DNA from 2 places in the Candidatus Contubernalis alkaliaceticus genome. Region 2 is predicted to be linked to the other one. Evidence: riboswitches for the same ligand, from Rfam matches in the RefSeq annotation. Region 2 holds a riboswitch; the other holds the start of a gene.
The links. Region 2 has a riboswitch for molybdenum cofactor ahead of HUE98_RS07490 (molybdopterin-dependent oxidoreductase). Riboswitches for the same ligand answer to the same signal wherever they lie in the genome.
Positions count from the first base shown of each region.

Region 1: another riboswitch for molybdenum cofactor. It lies ahead of moaA (GTP 3',8-cyclase MoaA); the one in region 2 lies ahead of HUE98_RS07490 (molybdopterin-dependent oxidoreductase).

Region 1 is NZ_CP054699.1:3,114,081-3,120,126, forward strand. Features, by position in the region: gene HUE98_RS15445 (hypothetical protein) at 1-304, opposite strand, end outside; gene mobB (molybdopterin-guanine dinucleotide biosynthesis protein B) at 511-1,011, opposite strand; gene HUE98_RS15455 (molybdopterin molybdotransferase MoeA) at 1,155-2,366, opposite strand; gene HUE98_RS15460 (MOSC domain-containing protein) at 2,437-2,877, opposite strand; gene moaA (GTP 3',8-cyclase MoaA) at 3,004-3,999, opposite strand; molybdenum cofactor riboswitch at 4,057-4,178, opposite strand; gene mobA (molybdenum cofactor guanylyltransferase) at 4,179-4,805, opposite strand; gene HUE98_RS15475 (twin-arginine translocase TatA/TatE family subunit) at 4,930-5,187, opposite strand; gene tatC (twin-arginine translocase subunit TatC) at 5,210-5,920, opposite strand.
Region 2 is NZ_CP054699.1:1,533,234-1,539,279, forward strand. Features, by position in the region: gene HUE98_RS07470 (energy-coupling factor ABC transporter ATP-binding protein) at 1-547, opposite strand, end outside; gene HUE98_RS07475 (energy-coupling factor ABC transporter ATP-binding protein) at 553-1,290, opposite strand; gene HUE98_RS07480 (molybdopterin-dependent oxidoreductase) at 1,352-1,870, opposite strand; gene HUE98_RS07485 (ECF transporter S component) at 1,907-2,461, opposite strand; gene HUE98_RS07490 (molybdopterin-dependent oxidoreductase) at 2,517-3,065, opposite strand; molybdenum cofactor riboswitch at 3,422-3,542, opposite strand; gene HUE98_RS07495 (hypothetical protein) at 3,587-3,784, opposite strand; gene HUE98_RS07500 (ABC transporter ATP-binding protein) at 3,962-4,741, opposite strand; gene HUE98_RS07505 (ABC transporter permease) at 4,692-5,396, opposite strand; gene HUE98_RS07510 (substrate-binding domain-containing protein) at 5,438-6,046, opposite strand, start outside.

The sequences.
Region 1 (6,046 bases), 1.6 Mb from region 2:
CAAAACTATAATATATTTCACGGCCCTGGTCATTCAATTTCAAGGCTTCCTTTTCCATCAGAAACTCGGCTCTTTTAAATTCACTGAGCACTTTTTGAATTTCAAAGCTGTATGCACCGCTTCTCAGCTTAATAAATATAAAGGGCCTTGGACAGTCACTGCTCCTGGAGGCAGCCAGGTATAAAAAATTGTGAAGAGTTTTAACTTTTTTAAAAGGAAAGACCATCATCAGTCTTAATATAAGAATATGGTTTAACGTATAATGTAAAGTTCCCGTCAGCATATTATTATCATCCGCTCTCATGTTTTTTATCTCTTTTTCCTGCTATTGTTAATATGCTGTGACCGAGGGAAACTTATGCCTTTAACGGTGAAGTAAATAATGCTACTGCTGAACCCTTTTTCTTAATTTAAACATTTTATCCTGTTCTTCTAATTATTATTTTTTACATTCAACCGCTTTTACTTACTCTGCCTGGTCCTCTAAAAGCTTTAGCTGCACATAATGCCTTACGCCTTTTTTAAAAATTTCTGTTCAATAAGGTCTACCATTCCCACCGCATCCTCAAGGTCAAACTGAGATACTCCGGGCAGGCCAAAATCATAGTCCGTAGCTGCCGCAAAAAGTTCCGGAGGCGAAGAGATCAATTCCATTTTATTGGCTGCCTCTTTTCGAAATACTTCCAACTTAGGCCTGTCACCAAACTTATATCCTTCAGTAATAATCAAATCTACCCCTTTAACATCCTTTACGATTTCCTCCAGAGACAGTTCCTCCTCCAGTTCCCTGACATAAGCAAACCTTTGGGGTGAAGAAATGGCAGAAACTACTGCTCCCGCCTGCCGATGAAGCCAGGTATCTTTACCCGGTGAATCCATTTCAAAACTTTTCCTGTGGTGCTTGACCGTGGCCGTTTTATAACCTCTCTTTTTTAGTTCTGGAATAAGTTTACAAATCAAAGTAGTCTTGCCGGTATTTGACCAACCTACTACAGAAATTACTGGAATCAATAGATTCTCTCCTTCCTGACACAATTGCATGCCAAAATTTTATGTAACAGGTCGAACTGTTCGAACCCTCAAACTGTTTTAAGATCAAAACTGTGTTTCATTAATTTGTTAAGTTAGCGCAGCTAAGAAAACTATCCCCTGATTCACGGCAGGTCCATCAGCTGGACCTGCACTTCATCTCCGGGGCCAAATGGCCCTTTTCCCGGTGGTATATGGATTAGAGAATTTACCCGGGCGAAGGAGGAAAATCCATATCCAGTGGGTTCTACCTGAAAAACTCCCTGCCGCACAAATGTATTCGCCTTATAATACCTGTCCTGGGGGTATACCCCCTTAATATCTCCCACCAATTGAGCATTTACCTCCGATGCCGTGCTTTCTTGGCATCCCTGAAGCCTCCACAGGACAGGCCTGACCAGCTGCTGAAAAGAAACAAAAGCTGCCGAGGGGCTGCCGGATAATCCAAAAAAGAGGAAACCATCTTTACGGGCCGCCACCATGTAATTCCCCGGCTTCATGGATACCCGGTTAAATAAAATTTTTGCACCTAAAGATAAAAAAACCTCTTCCGTAAGGTCGTACTCTCCCCGGGCTGCTCCTCCCGTAGTAACAAAAACAGACAACCCCGGCATCTGCCTCTTAAGAACACCGGCAGTAATATTTTTTTTATCCCCGGCAATCCCTAAATACACAGGAACCCCACCGCTTAAAGCCACCTGGCTGCTCACCATATAACTGTTGGAATTATAAATTTTACCAAATTCCCTCTTTCTATTCAAAGGCATCAATTCTTCACCGGTAGCCAGAACCCCTACCCGGGGACGGGAATAAACTTTCACCCTGGCTTTCCCTAAAGAGGCCAGCAGTGCAGCCTCCCCGGGACGAATCAGGCCTCCTCGAAATAATATCTGCCGGCCTTTTTTAAAATCTTCTCCCGCTGGGGAGATATTATCCCCCGGCTTGACCCTTTGGGTAAATTGGGCATAACCCCCCTGCTGATGCACCATTTCAAAAGGTACTACTGCATCAACCCCCCGGGGGAGAACCGCACCGGTCATGATTCTAACGGTTTCTCCCGGATTAATTTTAACCCTGGATTCACTTCCGGCCCCCAGCGTCCCCTTTATTTTTAAAGTCAGGGTACAGCCGGGAGGCAGGTTCTTAAAATCACCGGAAACAACCCCATAACCGTCCATCCTAGATCGGGTAAAGGGCGGATAATCAAAAGGTGCGGTAATATCTTCAGCCAGAATATAACCCTGGCTGTTTAATGTTTTTCGGGAAGTGACCCGGGTAACGGGAAGATCCTTTAAGATTGCGGACAAGCCTTCCTTAATACCTACAATATGTTCCAACTTTTCTAAGTCCCCCTGTTTAATCGTCCTCTCGGCATAAAATCAAACCCGGAGGATGATAATAAATCTTTTACTGTTCCAATACCTTAATCGTATTCCCCACAGAAACCTTGCCCCCTTGAAGAACCCTGGCAAATATCCCTTCTTTGGGCATCACGCAGTCCCCTGCCTGATAATAAATAGCACATCGGTTATGGCACTCTTTTCCGATCTGGGTTACTTCCAAGAGCACCTCTTCTCCCAATGCCATTTTGGTGCCAATTGGCAGAGAAACCAGGTCCAGCTTTTCTGTAGTAATGTTCTCAGCAAAATCACCCGGATTTACATCCAACCCCATATCCCTCATTTTTTGAACACTCTCCAGTGCCAAGAGGCTGACCTGCCTGTGCCAGCCTCCGGCATGAGCATCTCCCACAAAGCCATGCTCTTCTTGAAGGACAGCCTCTCCTACATTACTTTTTCTGACCCCTTTGGTGTCGCTGGTACAGACAGCTGCAACTTTCCCTGTCATGAAGTATTCCCCCTGGTATTTATAATAATATTTTCAGTTATTATTTTAGTAATATTTTAAAGCTTACTTCCTGCATACCTTTATCTTCCAAAGATAAAGGCTCTCCCCCAAGTTAATTGATAGAAACTAGCCGCCAATCTGCTGCATTTCCCTCTTGCTGCAGTTGAACCTGCTGTCGGGATTTTTATCCACCTGATGAGGGTCCGGCCGAAACTTTAGGGACTGAAGAAACAGCTGCTTAATTTTTTCTTGATCTCCTCCGGCCTCTATCAAATCGATTTCATCCATTGAGAAAAGACAGGGCTTAATCTTTCCGTCAGAGGTAATCCTCAACCGGTTGCATTGGCCGCAAAAATGCCTGCTGACTGGAGAGATAAAGCCCACTAATCCCTTGGCTCCTTGAATTCGATAATAATCTGCCGGGCCATTACCATGAAAAGAGAACTGCTTCTCCAATGGACCAATTTTTTCGCAAAGCCCTTGAATCTCAGATAGAGGGATAAAGCACTCCCCCCACTGCTTTTGGTGGCTCTTACTGATGGGCATATACTCAATAAATCGCACATGAAGATCATTTTCCACAGTTAACTTCACAAATTCTTCTATCTCTCCGTCGTTGATACCCTTCATAGCCACAACATTAATTTTTACCGGGGTAAGCCCCGCCTTAAGGGCTGCCTGAATCCCTTCTTGAGTTTTTTTCAACGCACCTCCCCGGGTAATTTTTTTAAAATTTTCCGGGTTTAATGAGTCCAGGCTGATATTGACCCGGGTTAAGCCGGCTTTCACCAGGGCCGGTGCCAATTTATTTAATAAAACTCCGTTGGTGGTCAGAGAGATATCGTCAATTCCTTCAATTTGAGATATTTTAGAGACCATCTCCACAATATCTTTCCTAACCAGGGGTTCTCCCCCGGTCAGCCTAACTTTTTTGATACCCAGGGCAGCTGCAGCCTTGGATATATTTATAATTTCCTCCAGAGACATTACTTCAGATACATTAGGAGAACAGGAACCAACATCATCGGGAACACAGTAAAAACATTTCAAATTGCACTTATCTATGACTGAAACCCTGAGATAATCAATTTCTCTACCATATGGATCAATTAATTTTCCCATACTACATCCCCCTCCAAATAAAAAGTCAACCAGCTGCTTATAAAAGACAGGTTGACTAAAAAAACAACAAATTCTCCTTTCTAAGCAGCGAGAGGCAAAAAAGTTTCCCTTCTTACCCTATCGGCCGCAAACCATGGGAATTATCCTTTAGGAATAACGGCTCGGAGAATCATATTTTTTTACTGGCGGACCAACTCAGGCCTTTCCTTAACCAGATTAACAGCTCTTTCAAACTCTTGCCTGGTATTAATGTTCTGAAAGGAAAGAAATTCTGAGTCATACTTTTCTATTTCCTGCTGTGAAATATATTTTGTGTTTATCTGGGTGATGAAATATCCTATTCGATAATAATCCTTGTTCAAATGTTCAGCAATATAATCTACGCAACTCTTGCTGTACACCGCGTGCAGTGACTGGTGACAATCATTAATCAGGGGAACAACCAGATCATAGTCATTAACAGGATATTCAGAAAGATAATGCAGCAAATTAAGATTTAGAAAAGGCATATCACAGGCCACCACTAAACTGAAATCACTGGAGGACCTGGTTAAGCCGGCATGGACTCCCGTCAGGGAATTTTTCACGGGCTTAACAATGATATCCCTGGTAAAAATCACCGGAAGATTTCCTGCTTGCTCTTCCCTTTCCCCTACCACAATAATTTCGTCGAACACTTTCTGAAGTTTCCCAACAATAATTTCCAACATTGTCATCCCAGCAAGAGTGAGCTGAGATTTATCCTTACCCATCCTTTTACTGCTGCCCCCTGCAAGAACAACTGCAGACTTTGCTGTTTTCCCCATTGGATACCATCCTTCAAGCATTGCAATCAGTTTTTATAGTTTAACCCTTACGGTTACTGCAAGAAGCACTTATTTAACAATAAAACTATTTTGACCCCTCTATTATCTTTAAAATCTCTGAAACTTAAGATGTGGAATCCTTTTCATCCGATGAAGACTCCTCAGGCTTTTCTTTTACAGGCTCAGGCTTGGCTTGTACTCTAGGTTTTTCTTCATCATCTTCAATATTTATGCTGTCTTTTATATCCTTGGCAGCACCTCTGAATTCTCTGATCCCTTTTCCCAGGGACTTTCCTAATTCCGGCAGTTTGCTGGGTCCGAAGATGACCAGGACAACCCCTAGTATGATTAAAAGCTCCGTTGTACCTAATCTTCCTATCACAGTATCACCTCCTCCTTTAAAATTACTTTCTGGTAACCTTAGCAACCAGGATACTGATTTCATAAAGCAAAAGCATAGGTATGGCCATCAAGATCTGAGAAATTACATCAGGTGGCGTAATAATAGCCGCCAAAATAAATATAACCACCAATGCATGAGTTCTGTATTTTTTTAAGAACTCTGAGGAAATCAGCCCCAGTTTGGAGAGTATAAAAACAGCTATGGGCATTTGAAACACCATGCCAAAAGCAAAAACTACCCCGGCAATATAAGAAATATAATTACCAAAAGAAATCATCGCCGAGATTCCTTCTGTTTCAAATCCCAGGAAAAACTTGATGCTTATGGGAATAATAACGAAAAATGCAAAGGAAACTCCCCCGGTAAAAAGCAGAAGAGAGGCAGTCACGAAAACAAAAACAAACTTTTTTTCTCTTGGATCTAAACCAGGCAGGACAAAGCTCCAGACCTGATACAAAATAACCGGAAAGGCCAACAGAACACCAGCAATAATGGCAATTTTAATATTGGTCATAAAAGCTTCCGCTACACCGATAAAAACGAGATTTCCTTCAGCGGGCCTGATGATGGTCTCTCTTATCAAATCCACATACATAAAGGTTACGATAGAACCGATGACAATAGCAATAACAGAAATGATAATTCGCTTTCTAAGTTCATCTAAATGTCCGGTCAGATTCATAACCGGTTCTTTTTTCTTTTTTCTCCCCACCCCATAGCACCCTCTCAACATAATTATAACATAACATTCTAAATTATAATTTATCCTTTTATACGTGTCAATCCAACCAGTATATAATTTCCCTTGAGTTTTATTCGATATACGGACAGCAAAACC
Region 2 (6,046 bases):
TCCGGTGCAGCAGTTCTGCAAACTTGTGTTTTCTTACGTAATCCAGACCGGTGGTGGGTTCATCGAAAATTATAAATTTCGGCTCCAGGGCCAGGATAGCCGCAATTACCAGCCTCTGCTTTTCCCCCTGGCTCAGGTTAAAAGGGAAATTATCCCGACAGTGCTGCAGGTCGAAGTAGCTTAGCATTGCTTCAACCTTGTTCTCGATCTCTTTCTCTTCCAAGCCCCGGTAGCGCAGGCCGAAACTGACTTCCTCCTGAACCGAAGGGGTAAATATTTGTTTTTCAGGGTTTTGAAATATATACCCCAGCCTCTGCCCTATTTCTCCCAGGCTCAGTTCCTGCATTTTTTTACCCTCCAGCAGGACCTTTCCTCTGGTAGGTTGATATATACCCATGATCACTTTTCCCAGGGTGGTTTTCCCGCAGCCATTAGGGCCATTGAGGGCTACCGTATCACCAGTTTTGATGCTGAAAGAAAGATCGGAAAAGACTTCTTCCTTCCGGGGGTATGCATAGCTCACCCCCTGCAGGTTAATAAAATTCAAGAAAATCACCTCGCCGCCGTCTGATAATAACAATCTTTTAACATTTCTTTATTTTGAAGTACCTTATCCACCGGCTCCAGGCTAAGTATTCTACCGTCTTTTAAAGCCATAACCCGGTCGGCAATTTTCAGCCTGTCCAGGTTGTGGTCCACCATGATTACCGTTTTCCCTTTTTCTTTTAGCCGGAGGACAATTTCCAATATTCTATCGCTGTTTTTGCCGTCCAGCTGTGAGGCCGCTTCGTCCAGAATTAATATTTCCGGATTTAAGCAGAGAACAGCGGCTAAGGCTGTAATCTGCTGCTGCCCTCCGGATATCTCGTTAGGGTTACCTGACAGCAGATCTTTAATTTCCGTCATTTCTGATGTTCTCTCCACCACCTGGAGAATTTTTTCCCGGGGGAAGCAGAGATTTTCGGGGCCAAAGGCCAGTTCATTTCGAATCACGGGGAGAAATAGCTGGGTCTCAGGATCCTGGAAGACGATTCCCACTCGGGAAGCGATATTGGGAATGGACATGTCTCGGGTGTTCTCCCCAAATAACAATACATCTCCTTCCATAAAACCCTGATGGCTGTGGGGGATAATTCCGCACAGAGCCATGCACAGGGTGCTCTTGCCACAGCCGCTGAGGCCGATTACTCCTAAGATTTCTCCTGCCCCCATACTAAAGCTGATATTATCGATTATCCTTCTACCATCCTTCTGGTAATAAAAGGTCAGCCTTTTTACTTCAAGGACCATTATTGTCCCTACCTTCTTATGTTTATTATATTGTCCTACAAAAATTATTTATAACGGCATCTTACTGAATGTTTATTTCCACGGTAAATTTGCACCAGCGCTGGCCAAATTCGTCCTGCCGGGCAAGCACCAGGAAGGGACCTGAGCCTCCCTCATTTTTACTCTTTAAGGGTTCACCCTCCTGCTGGTATACCAGGTAAATGTGTTCGCTTTCCATGACTTCCTCTACCGTATAAGCCACTACGTAACCGTCTACAGCTTGGGCTGTTACCTGCTCTCCCTGCTCCAGCAGGGTCTTGTCTACAGCAAGGATGACCTCCTTTAGGGGTACACCTTTATAAGTATGGTCAGAAGGTGGTTTACCGCTGGAGCGTAGGGTAGTCACGAATTCTACTTCTCCCAGGGCTTTTATTTCCTCTAATGTAATGACACCTGTTTCCTCGCCGTCCGCCTTAATCATTACCGATGGGTTTTCAGAATTTTGGTCTGTATGAGTCAGTTGTTTCTGGTTCAAATATGCCAACCCTCCTACTGTTATGAGCAGGGCGACTACGATAAGTGTCAGTATTCTTCCCTTCATTTTCCATTTCCTCCTGTCCATTAATATATCAGTTATTTAAGGCGCGACGCCGATATTAAACTTTTGTAACTGTTTAATCAGCCTGAAGGCAACCAGTCCCCCCAGTCCCCCGGAAAGGGAGGCTGCGCTGAGGCTTAAAAGGAGAGGGATTAAAGGCAGTCTAAAAAAGACAATGGTCACCAGTACCGTTCCCGTAACATTAGCTGCTACGCCTCCTAAAAAAGCGTTCAAAGGGGAATTGACTCCACCTCTTAAAATGATATACAAAAGGTCTACCATAATTCCCGGGGCTACATAGGTAATAATGCTGATGGCCCCGTGAGTTCCGAAAATACCCATGGATATTACCAGAATCGCCTGTATAACCCCAATTAATGTCCCGGTCCCCCGTTTGTTGACCAGACCGTGCCCCAGCACGATCCAGAGCATATAAAAACCTCCGGCTATTACCCCACCCGGGATAAAGAAGGGCCCGGTGATAATATGGGCCAGGGGAACTATGATAGGTTTTATGGCTACTCCCAGGGCAGCCATCATTGTTATAATAACCAGGTCAAACATGGAGAATTTTTTCAAAAAACCTTTTTTCATCGCAGTATCCCCCGGTTCTAAAATTCTAAAAAACATCCTTTTGGACCTTCAAATTTTATTCCACCTTAATTGTTTTTAGCTGCCCAACCCAGACCTGAGGAGAAGCTTCTGTAGTGACCAGCATGATAGGGGCTGACTTATCTTCCAGTGCCTCCCCATTTATTTTAAAAGCAATAATGGTATTGTCGGAAAAAGCTGTATCTCCCTCCAGGGCGGCGGAGTAACCATCAGCTGCCACCAGGGTAACTTCTGCTGCTTCCTTAATATTGGCTTTTTCCAGTAAGTTTTTAAGTATAACGCCGGTATATTCATTGGTCTCTTCTTTCACTTCTGCTGTAAGGGTTACTCTTTGCATTTCCTTCAGTTCCTCTATGGTAAATAAAGCCTCTCCATCAGCCCATGAAATAGTAAATTCCCAGGTGGACTCTTCCGCAGGATCTTCTTCATTCTCATTCTCACCATTGTTAGAAGCTTCTTCTCTATTTTCTTCCGGCTGCGCAGTGGTATTATCCTCTACAGGAGCATCCTGTCCGCAGCCCACTGCTAAGCCAAAAAATAACAGCATACACAAGGTAATACAGAAAATCATTTTAATTTGTTTCAAAGATTTTTCCTCCTCTTTTATAGAAATTTAATTATGCTTTTTCTCTTATTGTCCTACCCTTTCGGGTTTATCTTTTTTCTTGCTTTTATAGAAACTTTCTAAATAAATGCTCCTGTATTGACCATTTAGTATGTAAGCTTTTTAAAGCACCCCCTTTATTCACTAGGGCTTTGTTTTCATTTTTTGTTAAAATACAGTGCATGTTATAACATGATAAATTTTTGGCTCAAAAAAAACTCCCATACTGTAAAGGAAGGGGAGTTCAGTTTAAGACATTATGTAAAGTAACAGTAATATGCAATAAAAAAAGCGTCCTAAACAAGACGCACAAAAGCATATTAACCGGCTCATTTATGAGCTGCCTTTATGATTCTCCTTTCCTCAACGGGAGGCATCGCCGTTTCCAGCAGCACCCTATCGGTCTGTAGCCTTAGGTATAAACCCTTAGAACTGTTAGACTCGGAGTTATGTAATTTCAAACTAATTATAATACGAAGTTAAAAAAAATGTCAACCGGTTTCTTAAGAATTTAGTCTAATATCAGAGATTTTTGTTTCATCCTCCAGCAATTCCAGCAGCCTTTCTCTGCATCTGTCACATAGGGTAATAATCCTTTCACAATTGCAGGCTGTTCCTTTACTGCCCAGGGCGTAAGTTCTGGTGTTGTTGCCTGCTCCGCAGTTATCACATAGATATCTGTTGCATCCATAAAGCTTCAAAATATATCATGCCTCCCTGATATGGGTTTATTTGAATTATTCTCAAGCATTACAGCGAAAAGTTACTTATTATGAACTACATCTCTAAGCCATAGAGACGGTTTCATCCTCCAGGTCTTCGACCTCCGATACGCTCTGGTAAAGATGGAACCGTCCCCTTGACAAAACAGAAAACCGTTAATAAATCATACGGCCCTCGACAAATGCTTTTGTCCTTGGGTCCTGGGGAGAGGTGAATATTTTTTCTGTGTCATCCATTTCTACAATTTTTCCATCGTACAGAAAAATGGTGCAGTCGGTAATCCGTCGGGCCTGAAAAATATTGTGAGTAACTATGATAATGGTAATACCCAGGGTTTTATTCAGCTCTACCACTAGATTTTCAATTACTTCTACATTTGTAGGGTCCAGGTTTGCCGTAGGTTCGTCCAGTAGTAATATTTTTGGATCAAAAGCCACCGCCCGTGCCAGGGCCACCCGCTGTGCCTCTCCTCCGGAGAGGGAAAGTGCCTGCTGATCGGCAACTTCCTGCAGGCCAATTTTTTCTAGCAAAAGAGATACTTTTTTGTGAATTTCTTCCCCGTTTATTCCTCGGGCTTTCAGCCCGTAGGCAATATTTTCCCTCACTGAGGTCTTAAAAAGTGTGGGATTTTGGAATACCAGAGTCATTTTTCTGCGGAAAGATAGAGCAGTAGACCTATTTAAAGGAACTGAACTTTCATTAAAGCTGATGGTGCCGGTGGTTGGTTTAATAAGCAGGTTAAGTAGGCGAAGAAGGGTACTTTTTCCACAGCCACTGGGCCCTATTATCCCGTATATTTTTCCTTCATTGATGGTCATGTCCTGTATGTTTAATACTTCCCGATTATATACTTTAGTCAGGTTTTTTACTTGAATTAGGCCTTTTTTACCAGGGATGACGTCCCCCCCCCTTCTGAAAGCGGTACATAACAGAATTGATAATAAAGAAGATAGTTAATAAAATGATTCCTAGCCCAATTGCCAGTTCAAAATTACCTTTGCTGGTTTCAAGGACGATGGCAGTGGTCATAACCCGGGTGTGTCCCTGAATATTTCCCCCTACAATCATGACGGCCCCTACCTCAGCAATAATTCGTCCAAAACCCGTTACTATGGCGCCCAATAAGGAAACCTTGGATTCTCGAATTACTGTCCAGGCTGTTAGTATTGGTGCGGCGCCTAAGGTAAGGGCGGTTTCCTCTACTTCTTTTCCCTGGCTGCGAATGGCAAGCATAGTTAACCCCACTACGATGGGTAGAGCTAGAAAAACCTGGACTACCACCATAGCTGTGGGTGTATACAGAATACCAAGAGGACCTAAAGGGCCACGCCTGGCAATAAGCATGTAAATTAACAGTCCAGCAACCACTGGAGGCATTCCCATCAGGGTGTACAGTATCCTACTTATGAAACCCGTTTTTTCTTCGGGTCTCATGCCCAGGTAAGTACCCAGGGGAACTCCGATCATAGTGCTGATGATCACTGCCATACCCGAAACAGTTAGGGATAATATTACAATTTCCATGAGGTACGGATCCAGGCTGAATATTAACTTAAATGCTTCTATGATACCTGCTGCAAATTGATTCAAAGAACCACTCTCCATGTATTGAGTTAATATAGTGTTTGTATTTAATATTTCAGGCACATCCCTGGGAAGAACAGAACTTCTCCCTGCAGCTTATAATCGGTAATCATCTGCTGTCCCTCTTCTGACATAAAAAACTCAATTAACTTCAAAGCACTTTCATACTTATTATGAGAGTGTTTTTTCGGGTTTACTGCCATAATACCATACTGATTGAAAAGGGTTTGGTCTCCCTCCAGCAGGATATCAACTTCCAGGGTTTCCTTGAGGGCAATATATGTGGCACGATCCGTCAGGGTGTAGCCCTCCTGTTCATCGGTTATGCGCAGGGTATCCCCCATGCCCTGACCTACAGATTTATAACCTTCTCCGAAATTGGAAATCCCTGCTGCTTCCCAAAGAGAAAGTTCCATGCTGTGAGTGCCGGAGTTATCACCTCTGGAAATAAAAGTATGATTGCCCTGGATTATAGCTTTTAAAGCCTCTTTGACCTCATCAATCTCTTTTATGCCGGCAGGATCTTTAGTCGGCCCGACAATAATGAAGTCGTTGAACATAACATCGTATCTATCCACAAAAAAGCCTTCTTCTACCATTTTTAATTCAGAACTTCGGTCGTGTACCAAAAGAACGTCCACGTCTCCTCCTTTGCC